DNA from 2 places in the Ruminococcus sp. J1101004sp1_RTP21198st1_B9_RTP21198_201120 genome. Region 1 is predicted to be linked to the other one. Evidence: predicted binding sites of a transcription regulator. Region 1 holds the regulator's gene; the other holds the start of a gene.
The links. Region 1 encodes Rex, which represses fermentation and respiration genes when NADH is low (regulators of the CRP and FNR family bind a similar motif). Its sites were predicted from a motif close to ATTGTTAANNNNTTAACAAT; they were not measured.
Positions count from the first base shown of each region.

Region 2: gap (type I glyceraldehyde-3-phosphate dehydrogenase) is a predicted target of Rex. The motif match lies at 2,664-2,683, and genes of this name have one in related genera.

Region 1 is NZ_JBCOMI010000007.1:43,402-59,564, reverse strand. It holds gene AB5618_RS06230 (transglutaminase-like domain-containing protein) at 1-463, shown strand, start outside; gene AB5618_RS06225 (hypothetical protein) at 605-754, shown strand; gene AB5618_RS06220 (APC family permease) at 949-2,373, shown strand; gene AB5618_RS06215 (serine hydrolase) at 2,488-3,339, shown strand; gene eno (phosphopyruvate hydratase) at 3,649-4,947, shown strand; gene AB5618_RS06205 (NCS2 family permease) at 5,178-6,554, opposite strand; gene AB5618_RS06200 (chloride channel protein) at 6,739-8,025, opposite strand; gene AB5618_RS06195 (S8 family peptidase) at 8,267-9,103, shown strand; gene AB5618_RS06190 (2-isopropylmalate synthase) at 9,280-10,671, shown strand; gene AB5618_RS06185 (NADP-dependent isocitrate dehydrogenase) at 10,726-11,931, shown strand; gene AB5618_RS06180 (ABC-F family ATP-binding cassette domain-containing protein) at 12,085-13,998, opposite strand; gene AB5618_RS06175 (redox-sensing transcriptional repressor Rex) at 14,277-14,930, shown strand; gene AB5618_RS06170 (NAD(P)H-hydrate dehydratase) at 15,010-16,163, shown strand, end outside.
Region 2 is NZ_JBCOMI010000012.1:53,022-69,184, reverse strand. It holds gene tpiA (triose-phosphate isomerase) at 1-4, opposite strand, end outside; gene pgk (phosphoglycerate kinase) at 193-1,386, opposite strand; gene gap (type I glyceraldehyde-3-phosphate dehydrogenase) at 1,530-2,549, opposite strand; gene AB5618_RS10020 (histidinol-phosphatase HisJ family protein) at 2,919-3,752, shown strand; gene AB5618_RS10015 (cation-translocating P-type ATPase) at 3,931-6,552, opposite strand; gene nifU (Fe-S cluster assembly scaffold protein NifU) at 6,850-7,296, opposite strand; gene nifS (cysteine desulfurase NifS) at 7,482-8,663, opposite strand; gene AB5618_RS10000 (MATE family efflux transporter) at 8,867-10,303, shown strand; gene AB5618_RS09995 (3-deoxy-7-phosphoheptulonate synthase) at 10,400-11,431, shown strand; gene xerD (site-specific tyrosine recombinase XerD) at 11,828-12,709, opposite strand; partial or broken gene AB5618_RS09985 (DUF6783 domain-containing protein) at 12,734-12,847, opposite strand; gene AB5618_RS09980 (DUF6783 domain-containing protein) at 12,806-12,964, shown strand; gene AB5618_RS09975 (stage II sporulation protein M) at 13,091-13,693, opposite strand; gene rny (ribonuclease Y) at 13,909-15,465, opposite strand; gene AB5618_RS09965 (regulatory protein RecX) at 15,656-16,144, opposite strand; gene recA (recombinase RecA) at 16,148-16,163, opposite strand, start outside.

The DNA.
Region 1 (16,163 bases):
TGATTTAAATGCCAAACTAAAGATGAAACTTATGACTATAATTTCCAGAATTACGACTACAGAAATGAGTAAATCTGAAAAGCTTTATTCCTGTTGGCGATATCTTACCAGCAGTGGAAATTTCTATTATTCAACATACTGGCCGGATCTGAATAAAAAAGGATGGCAGCGTGAGGTTGCATATAACATGCTTACTACAGGCGGTGGAGATTGTTATGGGTTTGCCTGCACATTTGCAGCGATGGCACGAGAATTGGGATATAATCCGTATGTAGTTCTTGGTCGCGTTTCTGGTACAAGAGATGGTGCTGCGGATGGTCTTACCAGACATGGATGGGTAATGATTGATGGAGCATATTATGATCCGGAAGCTCAGTTTGCGGGCTGGTATCGTGGTGTGTATGGTAATGGAAGTTATGATATCAATCATACAATCAGCCGCTATATAAGGTATGCTTCATAAAAATCTCTGTAACTGTAACATGATTATGAGATTGATCTTTTAACAGGTGCCAAATTTTATAGATTTTTTTACAATTCCATGGTATCATTATCTTAAATGAAGATAGTGTTTCCATGGGATTTTTTTTGAGGTGACGTATAAATGAAACAGCTAAGAGTGAATAAAATTACTGAGTATCTGGAAGCTAAGAAAAATTTTGAAAAGGATTATATTGGAATTGAAGAGCAGGACATAGATGATATAGATACAAATTATTTTATTGCGTATGCAATTTTCTTCGTTTTGTTTTGATGAAGATGAAAATGGGCATAAGAGTGTTATTGACGGTGTGGAAAGATTAACTACAATCCATGAGTTTGTTCAGAACAAATCATGGATGGACAATCAGGTTGGAGATGGTAAAAAAGTACTTGTTGGGAGAATTGGAGGTCATCCATATTAAAGAATGACGGTATAAAATTCTCGCAGGATTAAGGAAAGAGAGGATGTTAGTGAGTAATAGAGAGTCAGAATTTAGCAAAGTGCTCAACACGGGTGATGTTTTGGTCGTAGCATTTGGTGCTATGATTGGATGGGGATGGGTTGTGTCCTCTGGTCAGTGGATTACCAGTGGTGGAGTTCTTGGAACGGTACTTGGATTTATTATTGGCGGTATTATGATCTACTTTGTAGGTTTGTGTTATGCTGAACTGACTACCGCAATGCCGAAATGTGGTGGTGAACATGTATTTAGCTATAAGGCATTTGGCTCTATTGGAGCCTATATATGTACATGGTCTATTATTTTAAGCTACATTGGCGTTGTATGCTATGAGGCAGTATCATTTCCAACTATCCTTCAATATGTTTTTCCTAAAATAGCCAGAGGATATTTATATTCGGTTGGCGGATTTGATATATATTTTACATGGCTGCTTATTGCAATTGGAATGGCGCTGTTAATTCTATTCCTCAATATTATTGGAATGAAGAAAGCTGCAAGATTTCAGAAAATATTAACTTGTGTAATTGCGGCAGTAGGAATCGCACTGGTTGCAGGAGCTGCATATTCAGGAAACGTAAGCAATCTTCAGAATCAGTTGTTGATTGGAGACACCAGTGGCGAGATTATTCAAAATATTGCGAAAGTTGCTATAATGACGCCTTTTTTTCTTTTTGGATTTGATGTTATACCACAGGCAGCTGAGGAAATTAATGTCCCATTGAAAAAATTGGGGAAGATGATGATTTTTTCTATCATTATGGCAGTTTCTTTTTATGTTCTGGTTGTTCTGGCTGTTGGATATGTTATGGATGCAGGACAGATTAAGACATCGACGTCTTCCGCCACCGGCCTTGTAACTGCCGATGCAATGGGTGTTGCATTTAATAATGCTAATATGGCTAAAGTCCTGATAATTGGTGGTCTTTGCGGTATTGTTACCAGTTGGAATTCGTTCCTGATTGGCGGGAGCAGAGCTTTGTATTCTATGTCTGTTTCCTATATGCTTCCCAGGAAATTTGCTGTACTACATAAGAAATACAATACACCTGTGAATTCATTGCTGTTAATTGGGGCATTATCAGTTATTTCCCCGTTTTTTGGCCGGTCAATGCTTGTGTGGATTGTTGATGCAGGAAATTTTGCCTGCTGTTTTGCTTATTGCATTGTATCACTGTCCTTTATAGTTTTAAGAAGGAAAGAAGCTGATATGAGGAGACCATATAAGGTAAAACACTACAAATTTGTAGGAATAGTTGCAGTTATTATGTCAGGAACCATGTCCGCCATGTATATTATTCCGGAGACGAATTGTACATTGGTCTGGCAGGAATGGATTATTGTCGGTGGATGGATTCTTTTAGGAATTATAATGGCGTATATTAGTAAAAAGAAATATGGCGATAAATTTGCGAATCTTATAGAGTGAGAATAAGTTAAGTTCTATCTCGTTTTATTTATACAGGGGAAGAAAAATGGGAAAGAGAATGCAGGCTGGATTACCATTAAAGGGAAAAAGCTGGCATTAAATAAAAATGGAAAATTGTACACAAACCGTTGGTATAAGGGTTATTATCTTACAGCCAACGGAACAATCGCTACAAGTCAGATGGTTTCAGAGAATGTGTATGTAAATGAAGAGGGCAGGAAATGTGCCAAAGAAGAGGTACGTCTGGGAAAACTGAAGAAGAAACTCCAGTCCACCGTAAATGGGTACAGCGGCAACTGGTCTGTGTATGTGGAAAATCTGAAAACAGGGGATATTTTGTCTATTAATGAAACCAGTATGTATCCAGCCAGTGTGATCAAGCTTTTTGTTATGGAAGCAGTTTATGCCAGCGGCAATAAGAAGCGGATCAACCTGAATGGAACAGTGAAAAGTCTTCTGAACAGTATGATCACGGTCAGTGACAATGAGTGCTATAATGAGCTTGTAAGGACACTTGGAAATGTCAGTTTTTCATCAGGGTGCAATTATATTAACAGGTATTTGAAAAAGCAGGGGTATACGGGCACTGGAGTGCATCATTCTCTTCATCCAAGCAACAGTTATTATCAGAACGATGGCCTTGGAAGTAATCGAAGTTCTGCGAAAGACGTGGGAAAACTGCTGAAAAAAATATATAAAAATAAAGCTGTCTCCCGATCCTGCTCCAGGCAGATGTTAAATCTGCTTTTGAATCAGGAGCGCCGCTACAAGATTCCTGCAGGATTGCCTTCTGGTGTGAAATCAAGAAATAAAACAGGGGAGACAGACAATTACCAGCATGATGCTGCAATCGTATATGGCAAGAAGACGGATTATGTGATCGTGATATATTCCATGGCAAATGAATATACGGGCATAAATGGAATCAAGGAAATTTTCAGTATAGTGTATAATTACCTGAACTAGAGCGCGTTTGAAACAGGCTCTGGAGCCTGTTATTTCTCGGTTATCAGAATACATCGTGGAAGTGTGACCGGAAAACAAACCACGTACACATCATGAAAAATATTATCACCTATTTCTCTTGCAATCTCGTTATAGTTAGTTTATACTAATTACAGAGTTAGGAATGGCTAACCTAACGGTGTAAATCATTTGGACTCCTTATTATGGCAGAAAGACCGCTGACATAATATGATGCGGATTGCGGCTGGACTTTTCCGGGAAGCAGTTCGCGAAGGAGTTCCTTTGAAAAATGAAAGGAGTATACATACCATGGATTACTTAGAAATTGAGAAAGTCACTGGAAGAGAAATTATGGATTCCAGAGGAAATCCTACAGTAGAAGCAGAGGTTTATCTGGTAGATGGAACCATCGGCAGAGGAGCTGCTCCCAGCGGCGCTTCTACAGGCGAATTTGAGGCTCTGGAGCTTAGAGATAATGATAAGAACAGATACCTTGGAAAAGGTGTTACAAAGGCTGTAGAGAACATTAATACATCCATCAATGACACAATCTCAGGAATGGATGCATCCGATATTTATGCAATTGACAAGGCGATGATCAAAGCTGACGGAACCAAGGACAAATCAAACTTTGGTGCAAATGCAATCCTGGCTGTTTCCATCGCATGCTGCCGTGCAGCTGCAACAGCCCTTGATATCCCGCTTTATCGTTTCCTCGGTGGTATTTCCGGAAACCGTATGCCAGTACCGATGATGAACATTGTAAACGGCGGCTGCCATGCACTTTCCTCAGGACTTGACGTGCAGGAGTTCATGATCATGCCAGTTGGAGCACCAAGCTTCAAAGAGTGCTTAAGATGGTGTGCAGAAGTTTTCCATGCTCTTGCAGCTATTCTGAAATCAAGAGGACTTGCAACCTCTGTTGGTGATGAGGGTGGTTTTGCACCAGCTCTGAAATCTGACGAAGAAGCAATTGAGACAATTCTTGAGGCTGTTAAGAATGCAGGCTATGAGCCAGGAAAAGATTTTATGATCGCTATGGACGCAGCTTCTTCTGAGTGGAAGACTGGTAAACTTGGCGAGTACAAGCTTCCAAAGGCCGGCACTGTTTACACATCTGACGAGCTGATCGACCACTGGAAAAAGCTGGTTGACAAGTATCCGATCATCTCCATCGAGGATGCGCTTGATGAGGAAGACTGGGAAGGATGGAAGAAGCTTACCAAAGAACTGGGAGATAAAGTGCAGTTGGTAGGTGATGACCTGTTTGTAACAAATACAGAGAGACTTTCCAAAGGTATTTCTCTTGGATGCGGCAATTCCATCCTAATCAAGCTGAACCAGATCGGATCTGTATCAGAGACTCTTGAGGCAATCAAGATGGCTCATAAGGCTGGTTATACAGCAATTTCTTCCCATCGTTCAGGCGAGACAGAGGATACTACGATTGCTGACCTTGCAGTAGCATTAAATACCTGCCAGATCAAGACCGGTGCTCCGTCCAGAACAGAGCGTGTTGCAAAATACAATCAGCTGCTCCGCATCGAGGAAGAGCTTGGAGATGCAGCACTATATCCTGGAATGAGCGCATTCAATGTAAAACGCTAATGTTCCGCGAAGCGGTTACTAACTGCAAAGTGAACAGTGACAGATTTACGAGATGATTTCACAGATGTAATCTACCTTATCCCCCCCCTTAAGTAGTGTTATAGAAAGATTCCCCTGCCAGGAAAGCGTGGTTCCATGGCAGGGGAATTTTTAGGATTATTTATTGCGATTTACAGGTGATGTTCCGTGAATAATGTTACTGCAAATCGTACAATTATTTCATTCTGTTTTTACAGGAATACATATTTCAGAACAAAGATAACAGCCAGTGCATACATAAGCGGGCTGATCTTTTTGTCTTTAGCTTTTCCAGTACAGACGTTGATAATAACATAAGAGATAACACCAAGTGCAATACCTTCGGAAATGCTGTACAGGAACGGCATTGCAATGATTGCGATAAATGCCGGAATCGCTTCTGTAAGGTCGTCAAAGTCGATCTTGGTAACAGAGGTCAGCATAAGGAATCCAACCACGATCAGAGCCGGAGCTGTGGCGAAGGAAGGGATCGCCAGGAAGATCGGGGAAAGGAACAGGGAAAGTGCGAACAAAACAGCGGAAACAAGTGAAGTAAGACCTGTACGTCCGCCCTCTGCAACACCGGAAGCGCTCTCAACAAATGTGGTAACAGTAGAAGTACCGCACATAGCACCTACAGTAGTGCCAACAGCATCGGAAAGAAGAGCACCTTTGATTTTTGGAAGCTTACCGTCTTTGTCCAACATGTCTGCCTTGGAAGCAACACCGATCAGAGTTCCCAGAGTATCAAACATATCTACAAATAAGAATGCAAACATGATAACGATAAAGTCAAGTGAGAAAACTCCTGCGAAATCCATTTTCATAAAGGTAGGAGCCATACTCGGTACGGAAATTCCATTGGAAAAATCCGGGAGAAGACTGTAGAAACCTGCATCCGGATTTGGAACATAAAGCCCCACAAACTGACAAAGGATTCCAAGCGCCCATGTAATAAGGATGCCCCACAGGATACCACCTTTTACATTCTTTACAAGAAGAATGCCGGTAACCAGTACGCCGATCAGGGCAAGAAGAACAGTGATTCCAAGATAATTGAAAGAACCATCTGACATGGAGCCCTTAAAGGAGAACATGCTTACCAGTGTGGAATCATTGTTTACAACGATCTTTGCATTCTGCAGACCAATAAATGCGATGAAAAGACCGATTCCAACAGAAACTGCGTGTTTCAGTGTCATAGGAATGGAGTTAAAGATCGCTTCACGAACATTGGTAAGGGAAAGCAGGATAAAGATGATACCTTCCACAAATACAGCAACCAGAGCCTGCTGCCAGGAATAACCCATGCCAAGAACTACGGTATATGCAAAGTATGCATTCAGTCCCATACCGGGTGCCAGGACAAACGGGTAATTGGATAACAGTGCCATCAGGCAGGTTGCAATGAAGGATGAAAGTGCAGTAGCAGTAAAGACTGCACCGCGGTCCATTCCGGCTGCGGAAAGGATGTTGGGATTGACAGCGAGGATGTAAGCCATGGTCATGAATGTGGTAATACCGGCCATGATTTCGGTCTTCACGTCAGTGTGGTTTTCCTTCAGGTGAAAAAGTTTTTCAAGGTTCATAAATGTACCCCCTTCTTTTTACGGCAGCTTGTGTGCCGTTTTTTATATTTTACAGGAATGTTTTGGATGTTGCTTTGCCACGCCCGCAACGCGGATTCCTGCAAATTTCAGGTAGTGAACATTTGACAGAGGATAGAGCTTCGAAAAAATCTCTGCAAAATGAATATTATCATTTCAGGGCTTGTCACATCTTTGTGTGTTTGTTTATATATTTGGCTTTGTATTTAGAATATACAATTGTCTGATCTTTATACAGTCCATAATATCCGGAAGCCGCATAGCTGATAGAAACGGCAATCAGATAGAAGGACACTCCCTTAAAGCCAAACATTTCAAAGGCAATCAGAATAGAAGTAATCGGGCAGTTCGTCACACCACAGAAAACAGCAGCCATTCCGCAGGCTGCGCAAAGGGAGGGAGAAAGCCCTATCAGCTGTCCTGCCATGCATCCGAAAGTGGCGCCTACGCAGAAAGACGGAACGATTTCGCCTCCGCGAAAACCAGCCTTCATAGTCAGTGCGGTAAGGAGCATTTTCCAGAAGAAAGCCATATAATCGGTGTCTCCGGTCTCCACTGCTTTCTCAATAAGCTCAGCACCGGCTCCCATGTAATCCGTAGTTCCAAGAATCAGTGTAATAAAAATAACCAGAACGGCACCGACCACTACCCGTGCATATTTATTAGAAAAAAACCGGCCGTAGAATCTGGCTGTCTCATTTAAAATAATACAGAAGACAATACTGATCACTGCACATCCAAGGGCTACAACGCCCATTTTCAGCCCTGTTTCCAGGGAAAGTGCAGGAATATTTACTACGTGAAAAGCTTCCGGCGTAACGCCCATACCAGCCGCAAAATGGGATGCGATCAAAGATGCGATCATACAGGGCATAAGAGCTGTATAATACATAACCCCTACACTGACTACTTCCAAGGAAAAAACAGCTGCAGCCATTGGTGTGCCAAATAGTGCAGAGAAAGCAGCACTCATACCACACATAACGATCACATGACGGTCTTCCTCATCAAGATGGATCCATCTGCCAAGAAGATTGGCAATGCTGCCACCCAGCTGAATAGCTGCACCCTCACGTCCTGCTGAACCACCGGCAAGATGTGTCAATGCAGTCGAAATAAAAATCAGCGGACCGGATCTCCAGGGCACATCATCCTGGGAACGGACTGTAGAAAGGACTTGATTCGTGCCGCCATCGTCTTTTCCGAATTTCTCATAAAGAAATACGATGCAAAGTCCGAACAGGGGCAGGAGAAAAAAGGTCCACAGATGTGCCTTGCGGTAACCGGTCACTGCCTTCAGCACAAAAGAAAACAAAGTACTAAAAGCTCCCGCTATACATCCTACCACCACTGCCAGAAGCAGCCACTTAAGCAGGTTCCCCATGTCACGTCTGATAGCTCCGGAATAATAGCGAAATTTGTCCTCCGGAGTCTGCCTGTTGTCTTTTTCCATATTATTTTCGTCCTCTCATGTATAGTTGTGACTTACTCCATTTTGTCACCTGAAATAATTGTTTGATATTACTGGAAAATTCCTTTTATAAATACGAATTTATGCGTATTTTTATTATACTATATACGCTCAGAAAAAGCGACAAAAATTTTTGAGAATTTCAAAAATTGTCTATAATTTTAAAGCAGATTGAAAAATGGAAACATAATTTATTATAAGTTTCTTTTTATCGGGGAAAATAATGGAAAAATCTTTTTATACCGGAAAAGGAATCGGTGTGTGTATTCTGGATACCGGGATTTATGAGCATATAGATTTTACTGGCAGGATCTGGACTTTTTATGATTTCCTGGATTTTAAAAGGAGACCTTATGACGATAATGGACATGGCACCCATGTAGCCGGGCTGGTGGCAGGAGATGGCACTGCTTCCATGGGAAAATACAGAGGCGCAGCACCTGGCTGCGGAATCATTGCGCTGAAAGTGCTTGACCGTTATGGAAATGGAAGTCAGGATGACGTGCTTCGGGCTCTTCGGTGGATTCGGGAATACAGGCAGCAGTACAGGATCCGGGTGGTAAATATTTCTGTGGGAACTACCTGTAACTCAAAAAGAAACCATGCCAGGCTTCTGGAAAGTGTGGAGCAGCTGTGGGATGAAGGAGTGGTAGTGGTCACAGCTGCCGGAAACCAGGGACCAAGGCCGGGCAGTATCACAGCTCCAGGAAGCAGCAAAAAAGTGATCACAGTGGGCTCCAGCGATTTGTTGGAAGGGCGCAGTGCTATTTCAGGGAGAGGACCAACGGCGGAATGCGTGTGCAAGCCGGATATTGTGGCACCTGGAAATAAAATTATGTCCTGCGTGCCTGGAAAACCTTATTCCTATGGTGTGAAAAGCGGCACCTCTATGTCTACGCCTCTGGTGACAGGTGCCATTGCCTGTGCTTTGGAAAAAAATCCTGCACTTACCAATACGGATATCAAAACTATGCTGATGAATAGCGCAGAGGATATGGGACTGCCTCAAAACCTGCAAGGGTGGGGGAAATTTAACCGCAGAAAGTTTCTGAAAATGTAAAAGCAGCCAATTGTGTGAAAAGGATTTCTGCTTAAGTGATTTGAAGAAATGTACGAAAAAGAATACACAAACTTTGATAAAGAATTATCACTTTACAGTATAAAAGCACTTGACGAAGTCGCTTTAAGTGAGTAAAATGGACAGCAAGAGTTCCAAGAGATGAGGAGGAAATATCTATGGAAAACAGACGTGTTTCTATGAATCGCCACACAAACCTGCTTCAGTTAGAGGAGCATATGTATCCGCTTGTGGATGTTGCAACTCCCAATGTATTCCGAAATCTTTTTCCATATTCTGAAGTACCGAAAATTGCATTCAACGACCGAGTTGTTCCACATCATATGCCAGATGATATCTGGATCACCGACACGACATTTCGTGATGGCCAGCAGTCCAGAGCACCATACAGCACTGAGCAGATCGTAAGGATTTATGATTACCTTCATAAGCTGGGCGGACCGGAAGGAAGGATCCGTGCTTCTGAATTTTTCCTTTACAGTAAGAAAGACCGTGATGCTGTTGAGAAATGTATGGAGAGAGGCTATGAGTTCCCTGAGGTTACCAGCTGGATCCGTGCAAATAAGAAGGACTTCCAGCTTGTCCGTGATATGGGTATGAGAGAGACCGGTATCCTGGTAAGCTGTTCCGATTATCATATTTTTTATAAGATGAAAATGACACGTAAACAGGCGATGGAGCATTATTTAAGCATTGTAAAAGAATGTCTGGAAATCGGTGTTTCTGTCCGTTGCCATCTTGAAGACATTACACGAGCTGATATTTATGGCTATGTTATCCCATTCTGCCTTGAGCTGATGAAGCTTCGCCAGCAGTACGGCATTCCGGTTAAGGTTCGCTGCTGTGATACCATGGGCTACGGTGTTAACTATCCTGGTGCCGTGATCCCTCGTTCTGTACCTGGTATTATTTATGGTATTATGGTTCATGCAGGCGTTCCTTCTGAACTGATCGAGTGGCATGGACATAATGACTTCTATAAGGCAGTCAGCAACTCTACAACAGCATGGCTGTATGGTGCGTGTGGTGTTAATACTTCTTTATTTGGTATCGGAGAGCGTACCGGAAATACACCTCTTGAGGCAATGGTATTTGAATATGCACAGCTTCGCGGAAACCTTGGAGGTATGGATACAACTGTTATCACAGAGCTTGCTGAGTACTATGAGAAAGAGATTGGCTACCACATACCGGAAAGAACTCCCTTCGTTGGAAAGAACTTCAATGTAACAAGAGCTGGTATCCACGCCGACGGACTTCTGAAAAATGAGGAAATCTATAATGTATTTGATACCGAGAAATTCCTGAACCGCCCGGTTGAGGTTGCCGTTTCCAATACTTCCGGAGCTGCCGGAATCGCACACTGGATCGACAGCCATTATCGCCTGAAGGGCGACCAGAAGGTTGATAAGAACAGCGAGCTTGTAAAGATGATCAAGTCCTGGGTTGACCAGCAGTATGAGGATGGCCGTGTTACTGTGCTTTGTGATACAGAACTTGAAGCAATTGTAGCAGAGACTTGCCAGAGACTTGGAATTACGTTAAAATAGGGTTGCTGCGGACATAGTTCACAGTTACCACAAAACATATACTAGGAGGTAATAATGGGTAAAATTCAAATGCAGACCCCTCTTGTTGAGATGGATGGGGACGAGATGACCAGAATTCTGTGGCAGTTGATCAAGGATGAGCTTCTTCTTCCTTTTATTGATCTGAAGACAGAATACTATGATCTTGGACTGGAATACAGAAATGAGACTGATGACCAGGTAACTATAGATGCAGCGGAAGCCACCAAGAAATACGGAGTTGCTGTTAAATGTGCCACCATTACCCCGAATAAAGCCAGAATGTCTGAGTACAATCTGAAGAAAATGTACAAAAGCCCTAACGGAACTATTCGTGCAATCCTGGATGGAACTGTTTTTCGTGCTCCCATTGTGGTAAAGGGAATCGAGCCATGTGTGAAGAACTGGAAGAAACCTATCACCATTGCCCGTCATGCTTACGGCGATGTATATAAGAATGCCGAGATGTACATTGACAAACCAGGAGATGCTATGCTGGTATTCAAAGGAGAAGACGGCGAGGAGAGAACGGAGCTGATCCATCACTTTGATACTCCAGGCGTGATCCAGGGTGTTCATAACCTGGACAAATCCATTACCAGCTTTGCAAGATGCTGCTTTAATTATGCCTTAGATACGAAACAGGATCTGTGGTTTGGCGGCAAGGATACCATTTCCAAAACATACGATGGCAAATTTAAAGAAATATTCCATAATATTTATGAAGCTGAGTTTAAGGATAAATTTGAGGCAGCAGACATTACGTTCTTCTATAGTCTGATTGATGATGTAGTAGCCCGCGTAATGAAAGCAGAAGGCGGATTTATCTGGGGCTGTAAGAACTATGACGGAGATGTTATGAGTGACATGATTTCCTCTGCATTTGGTTCTCTGGCAATGATGACTTCTGTACTGGTTTCTCCGGATGGATATTATGAGTATGAGGCAGCTCACGGAACTGTACAGAGACATTACTATCGTCATCTGAAAGGAGAGGAGACCTCTACCAACTCTGTAGCAACAATCTTCGCCTGGACCGGTGCTCTGAGAAAAAGAGGTGAGTTGGATCAGAATCAGGAGCTTATAGAGTTCGCAGATAAACTGGAGAAAGCAACCCTTTCCACTATCGAAGGCGGACAGATGACCAAAGACCTGGCACTGATTACTTCTTTAAAAGATGTAAAAGTCCTTAACAGCCGCGAGTTTATTCTTGCAATCAGAGAGAAACTTGAGGCCATGTAATAAAACAGACAGCTTTAATAAGTTGTTTAAAGTAAAAATGTTAATATTGTTATAAAAAAACAGGAACGGTTTCGGATATTTATATTCGAAATTCGTTCCTGTTTTTGAAATAAATATGAAATGTAAGGCTCAAAAGAACAGGTTACTGGTAATTTATGCCAGCTCCTCCCATTTCTCATAAAGTCCTTCCAGTTCTTCTGCTATAGCAGCTTTTTCCCGGCTGAGCTTCGTGCATTCTGCCACATTCGTACAGATATCTGGCAGAACCATGGTTTCATCAATTTCTTTATCCCTTGTTTCCAGTTCTTCAATCCGTGCTTCCACTTTCTTCAGCTCATTTTCCCGTTTTCTCTTCAGAGCCTGTTCCTCTTTCTGCTGCTGCCAGGTGAGTTTGGTTTCAGAGACGTTTTCCTTAACTTCCTGAGCGGCGGTCTCCTGAACAGGAGCATAAATCCGGGTCATCTCCTCCTTCTTTTCCAGGTAGTAATCATAATCACCGATATAATTGACAATGGCCTGGTTGGTCAGATCCATAATGCGGGTAGCAGTCTGGTTAATAAAATAACGGTCATGGGAAACGTAGAGGACAGTTCCTGTGTAGCTGTTCAGTGCTTCCTCCAGAATCTCCTTGGATGCAATATCCAGATGGTTGGTAGGCTCATCCAGTATCAGGAAGTTGGCTTCTGAGAGCATCAGCTTCGCCAGGGAAACACGGCCACGTTCACCACCAGAGAGAGAGGAGATCAGCTTAAACACATCATCTCCTGTAAAAAGAAAAGCAGCCAGCATATTGCGGATTTCAGTCTCAGTGAGAGTCGGATATGTGTCTGATATCTCCTGGAAAATAGTTTTCTCCATATGCAGAACATGGTGTTCCTGATCATAGTATCCGATCTGAACCTTGGAACCCAAGGCAAAGCGTCCTGCATCAGCATCCACAATTCCATTGAGAATCTTCAAAATTGTGGTCTTACCAGTACCATTGTTGCCAATCAGGGCAACACGCTCCCCACGTTTGATTTCAAAATTAATATCTGTAAACAAAGTCTGTCCTGGGAAAGCCTTGGAAAGTCCTTCTACAGTAAGTACATCATTTCCACTGATAAAACGTGGTTCCAAGGAAATACGCATCTGGTTATCAATTTCAATTGGTTTCTCAATGCGCTGGATCTTGTCCAGCATTTTTACACGGCTCTCAGCACGCTTAATGGATTTCTCACGGTTAAAGGAGCGGAGCTTGGTGATAACAGCCTCCTGATGTTTGATCTCTCTTTGCTGGTTCAGGTAAGCCTTGTACTGGGCGTCACGCAGCTGCGCTTTTTTCAGGGCATAAGCGGAATAGTTGCCTTCGTACATTCTCATCTGGGCAGCCTCGATCTCCACGATCTTGGTAACTACCTTGTCCAGAAAATAACGGTCATGGGAAACGATAAATACAGCACCCGGGTAGTTGAGAAGATAGGTCTCAAGCCATGCAATGCTCTCCATATCCAGATGGTTGGTAGGCTCGTCCAGAAGGAGAATATCCGGTTTGGAAATCAGAAGCTTGCCAAGTGCAACCCGGGTTTTCTGACCGCCGGAAAGGTTCTCAATCTGTTTGCCGTAGTCTTCTTCTTCAAATCCAAGACCTTTTAAAACACCTACGATTTCACTTTTATAAGCGTAGCCGTTTTCCAGCTCAAACTGGTGAGTCAGGCGGGTGTAGCTGTTCATCAGGCTCTCAAGTTTGTCTCCTGCTACGTATTTCATTTCCTGCTCCAGAGAACGGATCTTGTCCTCCATATCCAAAATGTACTGCTTGGTGGTCATCAGTTCTTCGTAAATAGTGTGATGACCGTGGATATCCTGGTACTGGGCCAGATAACCGATCTTCTTATCCTTGGCAATGACCACCTGACCGGAATCCGCGGAAATCTCCTCCATGATAATACGAAGAAGAGTTGTTTTCCCCGCACCGTTATTGCCGATGAGAGCGGCCTTTTCCCGTTCTTCTATGTGAAAAGAAGCATCCTGCAGGATCACCTTTTCCCCAAAAGATTTGCAGATGCTCTGACATGATAAAATCATAAGTTCCTCCTTAAAAAGGCGGTTCTGTATACACAGAAACAGCATTATTAGAATGTTCAATAGTATATTATACTTGAAAAATTTATTTTTTGAAAGAATAATTGTCAAATCACAAAAAAATTTGCAAAAATTTGTAATTCTGCACAACTTTAATTGACAAGAAAATAACATTTCGGTATAATTGACATAGTGTTACGCGGGCTGCCGTTTACAGGTAATGTTCCGCGATGCGTTTTTAGCGGAAAAATACAGGCAGCGGAAACAAGGAGGGGAACATTTTGGATGCAAAAGAGATCTCAAAGGCGGTAATTAAGAGATTGCCAAGATATTATCGCTATCTGGGGGAGCTGATGGAAGAGAAGGTGGAACGTATATCTTCCAACGACCTGAGTAAAAAAATGCATGTGACTGCTTCACAGATCCGACAGGACTTAAATAATTTTGGCGGTTTTGGACAGCAGGGATATGGATATAATGTAGAATATCTTTATACAGAAATTGGTAAAATACTGGGTTTGGACACCATTCATCCCATGATCATCCTGGGCGCAGGTAATCTGGGACAGGCACTTGCCAATTATGGAGACTTCGAAAAACGTGGCTTCCGTCTGGTTGGAATTTTTGATATAAACCCGGTTCTGGAGGGGATTTCTGTTCGCGGGATTGAGATTCGGATGATCAACAGTCTCCCGGAATTTATCAGGGAGAATCAGGTGGAGATTGCTATTTTAACCCTGCCGAAGAATAAGGCCAAGGAGATGGCGAAGGTTCTTATTGACAATGGAATCAAGGCAATCTGGAATTTTGCCCATACAGATCTTGACGCCCCGGAGGATGTGATCGTGGAGAATGTTCATCTGTCCGAGAGCCTGATGGCTCTGTCTTACAATTTAAGCCAGTATCGTAACGAACATAAAGAAAACAAAGAATAAAAGTCAAAGAGGACTGCTGCTTGTCTCGCTGAAGGATTTACAGGAGACCGGGCGGCAGTTTTGCATTAGGAGTGGTCTTATGAAAAAAGTTGTAACCTGTAGTCAGATGAAGCTGCTTGACCATGGCACCATTCATAATATGCATGTTCCCTCTCTGGTTCTCATGGAGAGGGCAGCACTTGCCACAGCAGAAGAGATCCGGAAATATCTGGAAAAGAAAAACGGTTCTGGAAATTTGAAAAAAGAACGGATTCTGACCGTCTGCGGATCTGGCAATAACGGAGGTGACGGCATTGCCATTGCAAGACTTCTGCATCTGGCAGGGATCCGTTCTGAGATTTATCTTGCAGGAAATCCGGATAAAATGACAGAAGAAACCCGACACCAGTGGGACATTGCCATGAGCTACCAGGTACCGGTAATGAATAACCCTGTATGGGATGAATATACTGTTATAGTAGACGGAATTTTCGGCGTTGGACTCTCCAGGGAGATTACCGGGAATTACAAAGAGATAATTGACCATATGAATGAAGCTCCTGCGTATAAAGCAGCGGTGGATATTCCGTCTGGCATTCATGGAGATACGGGAGCTGTTCTTGGAACTGCTTTTGAGGCAGATCTTACCGTAACATTTGCATATAAAAAACGTGGACTTTGTCTGTATCCTGGAAGAGCTTATGCTGGCAGAACTGTGGTGGCGGATATTGGGATTTATGACCGGGACCGTGATGGCAGTGAGCTTGCAAGCAAGGCTGCCTGGTATATAGAAAAATCTGACGTGAAAACTCTTCCGGCAAGAAAACCATGGGGAAATAAAGGAACATTTGGCAAGGTCCTTCTTGTAGCGGGTTCGAAGGGAATGTGCGGAGCAGCCTGCCTGAGTGCCAGTGCAGCACTTCATGGAGGTGCCGGGATGGTGAAGATCCAGACTGTGGAAGAGAACCGGATTCCTTTACAGAGCCTTTTGCCTGAGGCAATGCTGACCAGCGAATTTGATGAGGAAGCCAATAGGAAAAATTTAAACTGGTGTGATGTGCTGGTGATCGGTCCAGGACTTGGAACAGAAGGCTCAGGAAAGGAAAGAATGCTTTGGTTCCTGGAAAACGGAGCAAAAGCAGGAAAGCCTGTTATACTGGATGCAGATGGTCTGAATATTCTGGCAATGCATCCACAGTGGATGAAATTAATAGGGGAACAGACCATTCTCACACCCCACATGGGCGAGATGAG
Region 2 (16,163 bases), on a different contig from region 1:
ACATTTTATATATCTCCTTTTGTGTAATAAGGAAGTCCGATTCACTAAACGGACATGTCGCCGGCAGGCGACATCACCATATATGAAAATCAGCTGGTCTGCGCCGTTGGCTTGCTCTCATTAAGTTCCTTCGAACCAAATTCGCACATAATTCAAGCTGCGCTTACAGCTTGCTTTCATTAAGTGCTCTATTTATTTATCGTTAGCTGCTGCTACACCTGGTAACTCTTTTCCTTCCAGGAATTCAAGAGATGCACCGCCACCTGTGGAGATGTGTGTCATCTTGTCACCATAGCCGAGGATGTTAACAGCTGCTGCGGAATCACCACCACCGATGATAGTGGTAGCATCTGTATCAGCAAGAGCCTTAGCAACAGCCTCCGTACCACGAGCGAAGTTCGGCATTTCGAAGCAGCCCATCGGTCCGTTCCAAACAACTGTCTTGGCATCTTTTACAGCGTCAGCGAAAAGTTTCTCTGTCTCTGGTCCGATGTCCATTCCTTCCCAGCCATCCGGAATCTCGCCACGTTTTACAACCTGGATGTTGCAGTCGTTGGAGAAGTCATCTCCGATTCTGTTATCTACAGGAAGAAGAAGCTTAACGCCTTTATCTTCTGCTTTCTTCATCATGTCTAATGCATACTGAAGATAATCATCCTCGCAAAGGGATTTTCCGATATGTCCGCCCATAGCCTTGGAGAATGTGTAGGACATTCCACCACCGATGATCAGAGTATCTACCTTGTCAAGAAGGTTGTTGATAACAGAAATCTTGCTGGAAACCTTAGCGCCGCCAAGGATAGCTACGAATGGTCTGTCAGGATTGTTTACAGCGTTTCCGAGGAAATCGATTTCTTTCTGCATCAGATATCCAACAACAGCTGTATCTACATATTTGGTAACACCAACATTAGAGCAGTGTGCTCTATGAGCGGTACCAAATGCATCGTTTACAAATACATCGCAAAGAGAAGCAAGTTCCTTGCTGAATTCATCACCGTTCTTAGTCTCTTCTGCACGATAACGAGTGTTCTCAAGAAGAATGATCTCGCCGTCTTTCATGTCAGCTACTGCTGCTTTTACAGTGTCATCTACAACAACCGGGCTTGGAACGAATTTCACTTCCTGTCCGAGAAGTTCTGTGAGACGTTTTGCAACAGGTGCAAGAGAAAGCTCCGGTTTCGGCTCTCCTTTCGGTTTTCCAAGGTGAGAGCAAAGGATAATCTTTCCACCATCTGCAACAAGCTTCTTGATTGTAGGAAGAGCTGCTACCAGACGGTTCTCATCTGTAATCTTACCGTCCTGCAGAGGTACATTGAAGTCACATCTTACGAGGACTCTTTTGCCTTTTACGTTGATGTCATCAACAGATTTCTTATTCAGCATCTTGTTATGCCTCCTTATAAAATTTAACTTTTTATACAGACAAAAGGGTCCGGTCCTATTCAGACCGGACCCTTCTCTGAGTCTTATTCATATGCTGTCAAGCCGTGGCTTGTCAGCATTCGAAAACCCTACTCTGCTTCTGATTAAGCGTTAAGCAGTTTGCCAAAGTGTTTGATTGTACGAACCATCTGGCTTGTGTAGGAGTTCTCATTATCATACCAGGAAACAACCTGAACCTCTGTTGTGCCATTCTCAAGTGGAAGAACCATTGTCTGAGTAGCATCGAACAGAGAACCAAATCTCATACCAACGATATCGCTGGAAACGATCTCATCTTCGTTGTATCCGAAGGACTCGTTAGAAGCTGCTTTCATAGCTGCGTTGATCTGCTCTTTAGTTACATTTCCTTCAACAACTGCTGTAAGGATTGTAGTAGAACCTGTTGGGGTTGGAACACGCTGTGCGGAACCGATCAGTTTGCCGTTCAGTTCTGGGATAACAAGACCGATTGCTTTAGCAGCACCTGTGCTGTTCGGAACGATGTTAACTGCAGCTGCACGGGATCTTCTCAGATCGCCTTTTCTCTGCGGTCCGTCAAGTGTCATCTGATCGCCTGTGTAAGCGTGGATTGTGCACATGATACCGGATTTGATTGCAGCAAGATCATTAAGTGCTTTAGCCATTGGAGCTAAGCAGTTTGTTGTACAGGAAGCTGCGGAAATGATGTGATCCTCTTTTGTAAGAGTCTCATGGTTTACATTGTAAACGATTGTCTTAAGGTCGTTTCCAGCCGGAGCGGAAATGATAACGTGTTTAGCACCTGCATCGATATGAGCCTGAGCTTTGTCTTTGGATGTATAGAATCCAGTACACTCAAGAACTACGTCTACACCGATCTCTCCCCATGGAAGCTCAGCAGCGTTAGCTTTTGCATAAATTTTGATTTCTTTTCCGTCAACTGTGATGGAATCCTCTCCAGCTACTACTGTATCTGCAAGAGCATATCTTCCCTGAGTTGAGTCATATTTTAATAAGTGAGCGAGCATTTTAGGAGATGTTAAGTCGTTGATAGCAACGATTTCAAATCCTTCTGCACCGAACATCTGACGGAATGCAAGACGACCAATACGTCCAAAACCATTAATTGCAACTTTTACTGCCATGATAAATTCCTCCTATGAATTAAATGGTAAAAATTATGTGAGTGCTTCAATCTTTGTGAAAGAAACATCAACCTATAGCGTATTGTACCTAATTCCGAACAAAAATTCAAGCCTATTTTCAAAAAAATAACAAGCAAATTGCCACAAATATCCTCTGATATGATATACTGCTCTCAAATGAGACAATTAAGTCCCTTTTATGACACAGTGGCAGCATTTATGCACATTTTTTCCTTTCTTTTTCGTGTAGGAAGAATTTTTTTCACATGTTCCTTCGCTGTACACTTATCCATAAAATATATCTTTATATTTACAGAAAATATATTTTTAAAATACTTTGCTTGGTTTATAATTCATAAGGAGGTTATTATGAAAATACTTTCCAACTCTCCCGGAGTTTTGTGGGACTGCCACATGCATTCTGAATTTTCCGCAGATTCCGGCACTCCCACTGAGGATATGATCCGCCAGGCCATTGCACTGGGGTTTAAGGGAATCTGCTTTACAGAGCATCTGGATCCAGACTATCCACCAACTCCGGATGACCTGGAATTTGCCCTGGATATTCCCGCCTATTACACCAAACTCAACGAACTGAAAGAGACCTACAAGAATCAGATTCACATCCATTTCGGTATTGAGATCGGTTTGCAGCTTCATCTTAAACAATATTTTCACAATCTTTTAAAAGAATATCCTTTCGATTTCGTGATTGGTTCTTCTCACGTAGTCCACGGTGCCGACCCCTACTACCCGGAATTTTTCCAGGGCAGGAACGAGGAACAGGCCTACCTTGAATATTTCGAATCCATTCTGGAGAATCTGGATGCATTTCATGAAATGGACACTTATGGACATCTGGATTATATTGTCCGCTACGGTCCAAACAAGAACCAGTTTTATTCTTATAAAAAATATCGGAACATTCTGGATGCGATTCTGAAAAAACTGGCAGACACAAATGTAGGACTGGAGGTCAACACCGGCGGTTATCACTACAGGCTTGGAGAGCCAAACCCATGTACGGATATCATCCGACGTTATAAAGAACTAGGGGGTGAAATCATCACCATTGGTGCTGACGCGCATACACCGGATAAAATCGGCTATGCCTTTGACAAAGCATCAAAGGTACTGAAAGAATGCGGATTTGAATATTATACAGTATTTGAAAACCGGAAACCAACCTTTGTAAAGCTATAAGGAAACCCTATTTTGCCATGCACTGCAGAAGCGATCAGCTTCTCACATCAGCCCGGCTTTTAGAACGTGTTAAAAAAATGCCTCATCGCCAGAATAAGCGATGAAGCATTTTTTGCGTTTCTTTTCAAATTCAGCTTGAGGTATTATTTTTGATTGCCACTCAAGACCAGGTCAGTCATTATTTCTGCACTTTCTCCAAAAACAGAGAAATAATTCCTTTCTTTTCCTTCTCATGTGCCTTGTTATACAAAGATCTGCACCATTCTGTGATAACTTCGATTACGACCGGAGAGAAGGTCATCAGGATAAATACCAGGATGATCATTCCGAACTCCAGTGAGCCAAGTGCAAGCAGGTTCTGCACACATACGGCTGCAAAGAAGAAAATAAACTGCATACCGTAAATAATGATTTTCCTGTACCTGCTAAGCGGCGCGTATACCGTCTTCAAAGCTGCCATGTAATTCCATCCTGTTACCAGGAAACAGGCTGTACTCAGCATTACATTGCTATGGTAAACGTTCTGGCAGACCAGCATAATGGTAAATACACATCCCGTGATGGTGACTGCTGCTGGGAATGCATTCATAAATACATAACGCAGAAAACCACTCTCAATCTTGTTGAAGTTGTTTTCCTGGGCGAGCAGGAAGGTTGGGATACCCACTGCACAGGCACTGATCAGGGACATCTGAATTGGCTCAAACGGATAGCTATCGCCCCAGAAAATAGTAATCAGACACAGCAGCGCAGAGAAAATAGTTTTGATCAGGAACATGGAAGCTGCGGTGCGGATGTTGTTCACCACACGGCGTCCCTGGTTCACAATCTCCGGCATAGCAGCGAAATTAGAATCCATAAGGACTACATTTGCAATGTTCTTGGCAGCGTCACTTCCCTCTGCCATAACTACGCTGCAGTCTGCCTCTTTCAGTGCCAGAACATCGTTCACACCGTCACCGGTCATGGCAACTGTATGCTTCTGTTTCTGAAGGGCAAGCACCATCTCTTTCTTCTGCTGCGGGGTTACACGGCCGAATACGGAACACTCTGCAACGGCACGCTCCATATCCTCCGGTGTAGTGATAGTGGTGGCATCAATATATTTATCTGCATTCTCCAGGCCTGCTTTTTTTGCAATGGCAGAAACAGTCACAGGATCATCACCGGAGATCACTTTCAGATCTACGCCCTGGTCTTTGAAAAATGCCAAGGTTTCAGGGGCATTATCCCTGATAATGTCAGTGAGCATAAATAACGCAACCGGCTTTAACCCTTCCGGAAGCTCATTCTCCCGATTCAGGTTTGGGCTATGCGCCAACACCAGAACACGTAAGCCTTCTTTTCCATAAGCAGCACACTGCTTGATCAAGTCTTCATTTCCATCCGGAAAAAGGAACTGAGCAGCACCCATCAGATAAGTTCCTTCTGTTTTAAAGGCTACACCGCTGTATTTGCGGTCTGAGGAAAACGGAATGCAATGATCTACCGGCATGTCCGTTCTTCTGGAGAAGCGTTTGTGGAGTGCATCTGCGGTGGCATTCTTATCCTTTAAAACGGACATCATGTTTGCCATGACACGCTCGATCTCGCCCATGGTCAGTTCTGGCTGGGCGCCGCTGATGGCCAAATCAGTATTGACATTGCCCTGTGAATCTTGTGCTGACAGCTGTTCAGTAGTTCCCATAACAGCTCCTATCTGCAATTGTGCCGCAACCACGGATACTTCAGACTGCGCCTCTGCAGCTGCCATTTCTGGAACTTTCTGAGCTTGATTCGCTGTTCCATTTATTGTACTTTCGCTTATATTCTCATTTTCTGCTTCCGGAGTCCTGATCTCCATACCCTCCACATAGGGCTGTACCTGCTCCACACACATGGTACCGGCTGTGATGGTTCCGGTTTTATCCAGACAGAGGGTATCCACTCTCGCCAGAGTCTCAATACAATACAATTCCTGCACCAAAGTATTCTTACGGGTCAGCGTCAGCGCACCAAGAGTCAGCGCCACACTGGTAAGGAGCACCAGTCCCTCAGGGATCATTCCAAGGACAGCAGCCACCATATTCACTACTGCATCCCGGATTCCGTTTCCCGCAATGTAATATTGCTTATAAAACAACAGCATTCCCATAGGAACTATGATCACACTTATAGTCTTCAGAATCGCATTCAGGGAATTACGAAGTTCTGAGTTATGACGTTTAAATTCCTTAGCCTCGCTGGTAATCTGAGATGCGTAATTATCCTTGCCAACGTGGATAACCTGACAGCAGGCCTCTCCGGATGTGACAAAGCTTCCTGAAAAAAGCTCGTCTCCTTCATTTTTCTGAAGGTTATCCGATTCACCGGTCAGTAGGGATTCATTGACCTCAATACTGCCCTCAAGCACCTTGGCATCTGCAGGCACCTGATCTCCTGTTTTCAGAAAAAGGATATCGTCCAGAACCAGCTTCTCCGTGGAGATAGACCATTTTTTGCCTTCACGCAAGACCACTGCCTTGCTCTCCGTAAGGATAGCCAGCTTATCCAGCGTCTTTTTCGCACGCACTTCCTGGATGATTCCGATCACCGTATTGATCACAATAATCCCCATGAACATGGAGTTCTTATAGGAGCCAACCAGCAATACCATAATCATCAGAGCCAGGTTCAGAAAGTTGAAAAATGTAAGCACATTCTCCCTTATGATCTGCTTATAGCTTCTTGTGTTAGGGTTCTCATTGGCATTGATTTTCCCCTCTTCAATTCTTTGTTGTACCTGTTCGTTTGTCAGTCCTGTCATCGTTACTTCCTTCATTCTTATGTTTTCTTTAAGGATGTTTCGTTTTTACTCTTTTTCTTTCCTGGAGCATGTTAAAAAAATCAGATTACTGCTCACAGAAGTATACTTCGCGTAACTTTATTATAAGCAGCAACAAATTCAGGGCAGATGATAACATCCGCCCTGATGAATTCTCTTTACGGTCTGCCTCATCTTTACCACCTATTTATCTGTAACGAAATAAATCTGCTTAAGGATTCGGTTTCCTGTAAAAAATATTATTCTTTTGTATCGATGACGACACCTCATAATTACTGCAGTTCGCAGTAACTATTAATACTCTTCTTCCTCTGCCTCTTCACCCTCATGGATGTCAGACTTCGGTTTCTTCAGACCTTCGATCTCAATGTGATGCTTCTGTGCGTAATCCCACAGTGCAGCATGTACAGCCTCCTCTGCAAGAAGAGAACAGTGTACTTTCACTGGCGGAAGTCCATCAAGAGCCTCCATAACAGCCTTGTTGGTAAGCTTCATAGCTTCCTCGATGGTCTTACCTTTTACCATCTCAGTAGCCATACTGCTGGTTGCAACTGCAGCACCGCAGCCAAAGGTTTTGAATTTGCAGTCTCTGATAATATGTGTCTCATCATCGATATCCAGGAAAATTCTCATAATATCGCCGCATTTGGCATTTCCTACTGTACCGACACCGCTTGCATTCTCTATTTCTCCAACATTACGTGGATGCTGGAAATGATCCATTACTTTCTCACTATACATCTTTTTTTCCTCCTGGCAAGTGTTTTAATCAAATTTTTTATTTTTTTAACTATTCAGCAGGCACTATTCCGCGAGGTGTTTTTTGTGAACGTAGTTCACAGAAAGCCCGAGAATGTCGGCGCGAAATCATGCAAAGCATGATTTCTGTGCATCGCGAAGCGTGTAACTGTGAAGGTACTGAACAGTTACTGTTTTTTTATAAAATCTTCATATAATGGAGACATTGATCTCAGGTAAGCTACGATTTCTTTCAGCTTATCTACTACAAAATCAGCATCTTCCATGGTAGTCTCCTCGCTTAAGGTCATACGCAGGGAACCATGTGCAATCTCATGCGGGAGTCCGATTGCCAGAAGTACATGGGACGGATCCAGAGAGCCTGATGTACAGGCGGAACCGCTGGATGCACAGATGCCATAATTGTCAAGCATGAGCAGCATGGACTCTCCTTCGATGAACTGGAAGCTTACATTTACGTTATTTGGAAGACGTTTGGTACGGTCACCATTTAATTTCACATACGGAATCTCTTTCAGGATTCTTTCAATGAAATGATCTCTTACCTGAATCTCTTTGTCTGTACGTTCTTTCATAGTGCGGACTGCACGATCTGCAGCAACACCGTAACCTACGATTCCAGGAACATTCTCTGTACCTGCGCGGCGCTTTCTCTCCTGCGCTCCACCGTGTACAAAGGAACGGATCTTAACACCCTTACGGATGTAAAGGAAGCCGATTCCCTTCGGTCCATTCAGCTTGTGTCCACTGGAGCTGAGCATATCGATTCCTAATTCATCTACATTGATCGGCACCTGTCCAAAAGCCTGTACTGCATCTGTGTGGAAAAGGATGCCGTGCTCTTTGGCAATTGCACCGATCTCTTTGATTGGCTGAATAGATCCAATCTCGTTGTTTGCAAACATAACGGAGATTAGGATGGTCTCTGGTGTGATTGCTTTCTCAAGCTCGTCAAGCTTCACAATACCATTCTCATCTACATCAAGATATGTGATCTTCGCTCCGCGCTCTTTCTCAAGATATTCGCAGGTGTGAAGGATTGCATGATGCTCGATCTTGGTTGTGATGATGTGGTTTCCTTTGGATTTATATGCTTCAAAGGTGGCTTTCAGTGCCCAGTTATCAGACTCTGAACCGCCAGCTGTGAAATAGATTTCTTCTTTCTTGGCACCAAGTGCATCTGCGATCTGGCCTCTTGCCTTGCTGACGCCTTCTTTGCTCTTGGATGCGAAGTCGTAAATGCTGGATGGATTTCCATACATTTCGGTAAAATAAGGAAGCATTGCTTCTACTACTTCCGGAGCGGTCTTGGTAGTAGCCGCATTATCCAGATATATCATTTTTCCCATTTTTCTTCCTCCTGGTTTATTGGTATCAATTCGATATGAAAGACTCCCGGGAAAGGGTTATTTCATCTATCTCCTTAGGTACTTTTCTATTTCCTAGTATTTCTCTTGGATTTCTATCCCACTTTACCAGATAATAGCAGTTCTGTCAAGGCACATTTACAGCATAAACTAACTAAAAGGATGAAGAGGATAGGCGGATTCTTATGTCTGACAAACTTTTTATCAAAGGAACCCTGATTCTTACTCTTACCGGCCTTGTCAGCCGCCTGATGGGTTTCTTCTATAGAATATTCTTATCTCATACTATTGGTGCACAGGGAGTGGGAATTTACCAGCTTACGCTTCCGGTTCACGCAATCGTACTGGCAGCCTGCTGTATGGGCATTCAGGCTGCTATTTCCAGGCTGTGTGCCTCTTTCACTGCCCTTGGAAAAGAAAAAGAGTCCAGAGATGCGCTGCTTCTTGGAACATTTCTTTCGATGGCACTTTGCGGACTTTTATCTTTTCTGGTCTATTGGAATGCAGATTTTGTGGCTTCTGCTTTGTTAAAAGAGCCGCGTACTACGGTTCTGCTTCGTATTCTTGCCTTTAGTTTTCCTTTTGCAGCCTTGCATTCATGCGTAAACAGCTTTTATTATGCCAGAAAAACGACTGGAATTCCAGCTTTTATCCTGCTTCTTGAGCAGACTTCCCGGATTGGCAGCACTTACGTGATCTACCTGATTCTGATTTCCCAGAAAAAAGAGATTACCCCTGTAATAGCGGCCGGAGGTGCACTTTTCAGTGAGCTTACAGCCACTGCAGCATGTATGTTGGCGCTTGGGCTGGATTTTTCCAGGGAAAATTACAAACCAGCCGCCAGACTGCTTCGACGTATTTTACGAGTATTTTCTCGTATAAACAAAGGCACTCACAGAAATTCACCTTCTGCTGTAAAATATATTTCACATATACAACCAGCTTCTGCCAAAAACAATACTGCCACTTCCATAAATGCTCTTATAAAAGAGATCGCCCAGATTGCAGTTCCCCATTCTGTCAACCGGCTGCTGCTTACCTTACTCTCTGGCATCGAAATGGTTCTTATTCCCCAAAGACTGCTTCTGGCTGGAATAAATCGGACTGATTCCCTGTCTGTGTACGGAATTTTTACCGGAATGGCGCTGCCGCTGATTCTTTTCCCGGCAACACTGACAAATTCTGCCTCTGTTATGCTGATGCCTTCTGTGGCTAGTTTACAGGCCCTCGGTCATGAAAAAAAAATCCGTCATGTGATCCGCCGCACCTGTGAAAACTGCTTTTTCTTCGGAGCCTTCTGTACATTCTTTTTCTTTATTTTCGGAAAATCACTGGGAAATTTTCTTTTTCACAGTGAAACTGCGGGGATTTACATAAGGACGTTAGCTTTTATCTGCCCTTTTCTTTATACAAATACTGCACTGGAAAGTATTCTGAACGGCCTCGGGCGCCCGGATACCTGCCTTTTTCACAATATTGCAGGAGTGTGTATCCGAATTGGATTTGTTTTCTTTTCCATTCCTGTGCTTGGAATCCGTGGATATTTTTACGGAATGCTCCTTTCCCAACTAATTCTTACCTTGCTTCATTTCATTTATCTAAACAGACTGGAGCGTGTTTGAAAAATCATTCCTGCAATTTGCCTATCGACATTTTTTCCATCATAGTCTATAATATTGAATCGAAAACAAATTTTGCCGATAAAAGGAGAAAATACCATGGGATTTGAATTCATCAAAAAGCTTCCAACCCCCGACGAGATCCGCAACCAATATCCCATTGATGCAAAGATCAAGGCACTGAAAGAGAAACGTGATCAGGAAATCCGTGACGTATTCACCGGAAAATCCGATAAATTTCTTGCAATCATTGGTCCCTGTTCTGCAGATAATGAAGATGCTGTATGCGACTATCTGCTGAGACTTCGCAAAGTTCAGGACAAGATCGCGGATAAAGTTTTAATCATTCCTCGTGTTTATACAAATAAACCCCGTACTACCGGAGAGGGTTATAAAGGAATGGTACACCAGCCAGATCCGGAGAAAAAACCTAATATGCTTGCCGGTCTTGTTGCCATCCGTAAAATGCACATCCGCGCTATTGAGGAGAGCGGATTTACCTGTGCGGACGAGATGCTTTACCCAGAGAACTGGCGTTACCTTTCCGATCTTCTTTCCTATGTTGCTGTAGGAGCACGTTCTGTTGAGGATCAGCAGCACCGTCTCACTGTCAGCGGTATGGATGTTCCGGCGGGAATGAAGAATCCTACAAGTGGTGACTTCAGTGTTATGCTGAACTCTGTTGTTGCAGCTCAGGGAAGCCATACATTTATCTACAGGGGATGGGAAGTTGAAACTACTGGAAATGAGTTGACACATACCATTCTTCGTGGTGCTGTAAACAAACACGGAGAAGCTATTCCCAACTACCATTACGAAGATCTTCGTCTTCTTTTCGAGAAATATTCCGCTAAGAACCTGAAGAACATGGCTACCATCGTGGATACCAACCATTCCAACTCCAACAAGCAGTACGAGCAGCAGATCCGTATTGCCAAAGAAGTTCTTCACAGCCGTCAGGTTGATTCTGATGTTCGTGGACTGGTAAAGGGTCTTATGATCGAGAGCTACATTGAGCCAGGCAATCAGAAAATCGGACCAAATCATGTATATGGTAAATCCATTACAGATGCTTGTCTTGGATGGGAAGAATCTGAGAAGCTGCTTTATACAATCGCTGAGATGTGCTAGCACCTGTTTGAAAAATCATTTCCGCAATCTGCACGCCCCACTTTGCGGTATATTTTCAGAAATAATATTTATTTATCTCCTGTATTCTGATTTCGGAATGCGGGAGATTTTTTTAGGCACACTCTAATATCTTCCGATAGCATTTTCGGTCAGACAATTTTATAATACAAGAAAGAATCTTACTTTGCAAAATTTCCTATTGCATAAAAAAGAATCCTGCTTGCAGGATTCTCCGCCTGCGGCGGGTCGCCTCGAGCGACAACTACCTTTCCGCCACAGTGCGATCCTGCCCGGTAGGGCTTTTTATGTAATAGGAAATTCCAACGGAATTTCCTATTACATAAAAAACTGCCCACAGGTCTCACCCATGGACAGTTATCATCTTATCCGCTCTTCTCAATGTCTTGGATGTGCTTTCATATACACATCTCGCATCCGATTAATATTCATGCTTAAATATACCTGAGTCGTAGAAATATCGGAATGTCCCAGCATTTCCTGGACGCTTCGGATGTCTGCTCCATTCTGCAGCATATGTACTGCAAAAGAATGTCTCAATGTATGTGGCGTAATATCTCTGTGAATTCCAGCCTCCTGGGCATAGCCTTTCAGCATTTTCCAGAATCCCTGACGGCTCATGGCCTTACCGGAGCAATTTGTGAACAGCGCATGCTCTGAATCATCTTTCACAAATACCTTACGTCCCTCTTCAAGATAAAGATTCAACGCTTCCTTGCTTACATTTCCAATCGGAATGATACGCTCTTTATTCTCCTGGCAAACCACATAGCCAAGCTGAAGGTTTACATCTGTGGTCTCCAGATGGATCAGTTCGCTGACACGCATACCAGTAGCATATAAAAGCTCTAACATAGCCTTATCCCGAATTCCCTTAGGCGTAGTCAGATCTGGCTGCTTCAAAAGATCGTCAACTTCCTGAATACTGAGAATCTCCGGAAGCTTCTTCTCTACCTTTGGAGATTTCAGATTATCTGTGGGGTTCTCTTCCATCTTCCTAAGTGCAAACATGTGTTGAAAAAAAGCACGCATGGAAGCAACACTTCTTGAAATAGTGGATGACGCGAAGTTCTCTTTCTCCATATAATCCATGTATCCCATAAGATCAAATTCACGGACATCTTCCGCTTTCATAATCCCCTTCATTTCCAGGTATGCAGCCATCTTGTTCAGATCCCGCTGATAGGAAACCTCTGTATTCTGGGATGTTTTTTTCGTATTATGTAAGTATTCAATAAACTCGCGTATTTCCTGTTCCATATTGTTTACTTCCTGTCTCTTTTGTTATAAATTCATTTCATATAGTCCACGATCATACTGCTTTAGACCATGTTTGAAAAAGATTCTGGAGCGTGTTTGAAAAAGGCTTTCTGTAAGATGTGCGTCACAATTTGTGGGAGATTTCGCCCGGAATTCCTATTGTCCATTGCATTTGCTCTTTCACGCTTTATTGCAGGAACGGGCTACCTCCCCACAATAACTGATCTTAAAATGTATTTGTATTATACTTTGTAATTGACATAAAATCAAACCTTTTTTTCGGCCAAAAATCGTATAAAAACAAGCTTTTTTTGCCCATTTTACAAAATAACGTCGCTTTTATGGTAACCAATACTATATCTTGTATTTTTCATATTATTCTCATTCAAAAAATTTCGAAAAATCCAGAATTTTGTTTAAAATCCATGGATTTACACGCCATTCCAAAAGAATTCCCACACCGTATAAAGCTGTATATAAGAGCACTTTCAGGAGATAAGCGCTTACTTTCTGTGGAAAAATTCCATGATTGCGCCAGATTCCCATAGATTCCCTGTAGACCATCTGATACACCGAATCCCATAATGGCAGATAGATTAGATAATGCGGAAAAAGAAGTGCTACGGCAACTGCGCCTCCGGTAAGTCCGAACTGCAGAATAGACATGGAAAATACGATTCCCAGTCCAATCCCGGTAAAAAACATCGCCATAATTGCCATAGGGACTCCAAATACAGTAAAACCACAGATTAGAGAAAGGAAAAAAATCCCACCGCGCATCCAGAGAATCTGCAAAAGATAATCGATTCCTCCTGCTTCTGTTTTCCCATAGGTTTCCAAAAGGTACACTGCGGAAAATGCCTGCTGCTTCCAGGAAAAACGGTATATAAAGTTCGGGATCAGCATTCCTGCAAGAAATCCTGCAAGCAGCAAAGTCAGTCCTGGAAAAAAACTTTTCTTTTTGATACTGAGTAAATTTTCCATATATTCACCCTGTACCATTGTACGCAAGCGATGATTTGATTATGAATTACATAAAAAAATTCTTTTTGATTTTCCATGAATCAGCCCATGCAAGCATAGCTCGTTCATGGCTGCCGTCCGGGACTTTCATAATAAAAACCGCCTCCGCATCCTTCATATAGTATGAAAAATGCGGAAGCGGTTTCTTAATATTTCTTAATGTAAATTAACTCCGATTATTTGGCATAATCAACAGCTCTGCTCTCGCGGATCACATTGACTTTGATCTGACCCGGATACTCAAGCTCAGCCTCAATCTGCTTCGCTATGTCTCTTGCGAGAAGTACCATCTCAGAATCATTCACATGCTCAGGAACTACCATAACACGGATTTCTCTACCAGCCTGGATTGCAAAGGATTTCTCAACCCCCTTGAACTGATTGGTAATATCCTCAAGCTGCTTCAGTCTGTTGGTATAAGTCTCCAGTGTCTCTCTTCTGGCACCTGGACGCGCCGCGGAAATCGCATCTGCTGCCTGCACGATACAGGCAATAAGGCTCTCTGGCTCCACATCACCGTGGTGTGCTGCTACCGCATTGATCACAATAGGTGATTCCTTATATTTCTTACAAAGGTTTACACCAATCTCAATATGGGATCCCTCAACTTCATGGTCAATAGATTTACCGATATCATGAAGCAGACCGGCACGTTTCGCCATGCGCACGTCTACACCAATTTCACCGGCAAGCAGACCGGAAAGCTGTGCTACTTCAATAGAATGCTTCAGCGCATTCTGTCCATAACTTGAACGGAATTTCATACGTCCAAGAAGTTTCAGAAGCTCTGGATGAATACCATGAACTCCAACATCCATAGCTGCATTCTCGCCATCCTCGCGGATCTGAGTTTCAACTTCTTTCTGTGCCTTCTCAACCATTTCCTCGATTCTGGCCGGATGGATACGTCCATCTACGATCAGTTTCTCAAGTGCTACTCTTGCCACTTCACGTCTGATAGGATCAAATGATGAGAGAACTACTGCCTCAGGAGTATCATCAATGATAAGGTCTACACCTGTCAGGGTCTCCATAGTACGGATATTACGTCCCTCACGTCCGATAATACGTCCCTTCATCTCATCGCTTGGAAGCTGCACTACGGAAATAGTAGTCTCGGCAACATGGTCTACCGCACATTTCTGAATGGCATTTACCACATATTCCTTGGCTTTCTTTCCTGCCTCTTCCTTCGCCTGGCTCTCAAGTTCCTTGTAAAGTCTGGCAACATCAACTTTAACATCGTCTTCCACAGATCTGAGCAATTCTTCTTTTGCCTGTTCGGAGGTCAGACCGGAAACACGTTCCAGTTCCTGTACTCCTTTCAGCTCGAGTTCATCTACTCTCTTTTCTTTCTTCTGCAATTCAGCAAATCTCGCTGTGCACTCTGCCTCGCGCTTCTCAACTGCTTCAGCTTTCTTATCAACGGTTTCTTCCTTCGATAAGACACGCTTCTCATATTTCTGCAGTTCGTTTCTACGTTCCTTGGTTTCCTTCTCCAGTTCGTTCTTTGTACGGAGAGATTCTTCCTTTACTTCCAATAAAGTTTCACGTTTCTTTGTTTCGGCCGCTTTTAAGGCTTCATCAATGATGCCTCTGGCCTTTTCTTCAGCTGACCCAATCGTTTCTGCGTCTTTCTTAACTTTGTTATCCACAGAAACTTTACTAGTAATAGGAACTGCAATCAGTAGAGTGGCTACTACAGCGACAACTGCAACAATAATTGTTGTCACAGGAGCACCTCCTCAATATTTAGTTTTCATTGTGCAATCACAACAATACAAGTTTATCTTTTTTTTAGAATTATGTCAAGTTTTTCTACACAAAAACAAAATTTAAATTTCCAAAGAAACGTCTAGCGTTACTGTTCACTCCGCGACCAGTAACACGCTTCGCGATGCACAGAAAGAATCCAGCAATTTATCAATAGCTTCTCTCACAGGTAATATTCATGTCTTCCAGCACGTGGGAAATATCTCCATAGGAAAAACCTCTTCGAAGGAGAAATCCCTGGAGGCGGCGCATCCCCTTCTCGTCCAGGGCAGTACCAGGCTGACACTTTTTCTCTACTGTAGTTCGGAGAATGGCCAGTTCATCTGGCTCTTCAATCTCTGCAGCCTCTTCCCAGGCTGCAAGGGCAGTCTCGCGGTCAATTCCTTTCCCTGAAAGCCCCTGGAGAATCTTCTGACGGCTCTTGGTTCCCATGCGGAAGGAAATATAATTCATGGCATAGCGGTAATCGTTCAGATACCCATAGGAACGCACATAGTTCATGGCATCCTCTGTGGCTTCTGCTGAAAAGCCTGCCTGACGCAGCCGGTCAGACAGGCCTTTCTCTGTACGGTCCATATGCTCCAGAAGAAGCATTGCCTTTCTTCTGGCATTCTTTTGCTCTTCAGGTGTAACCGCCATATTTTATTCCTCTTCTGCT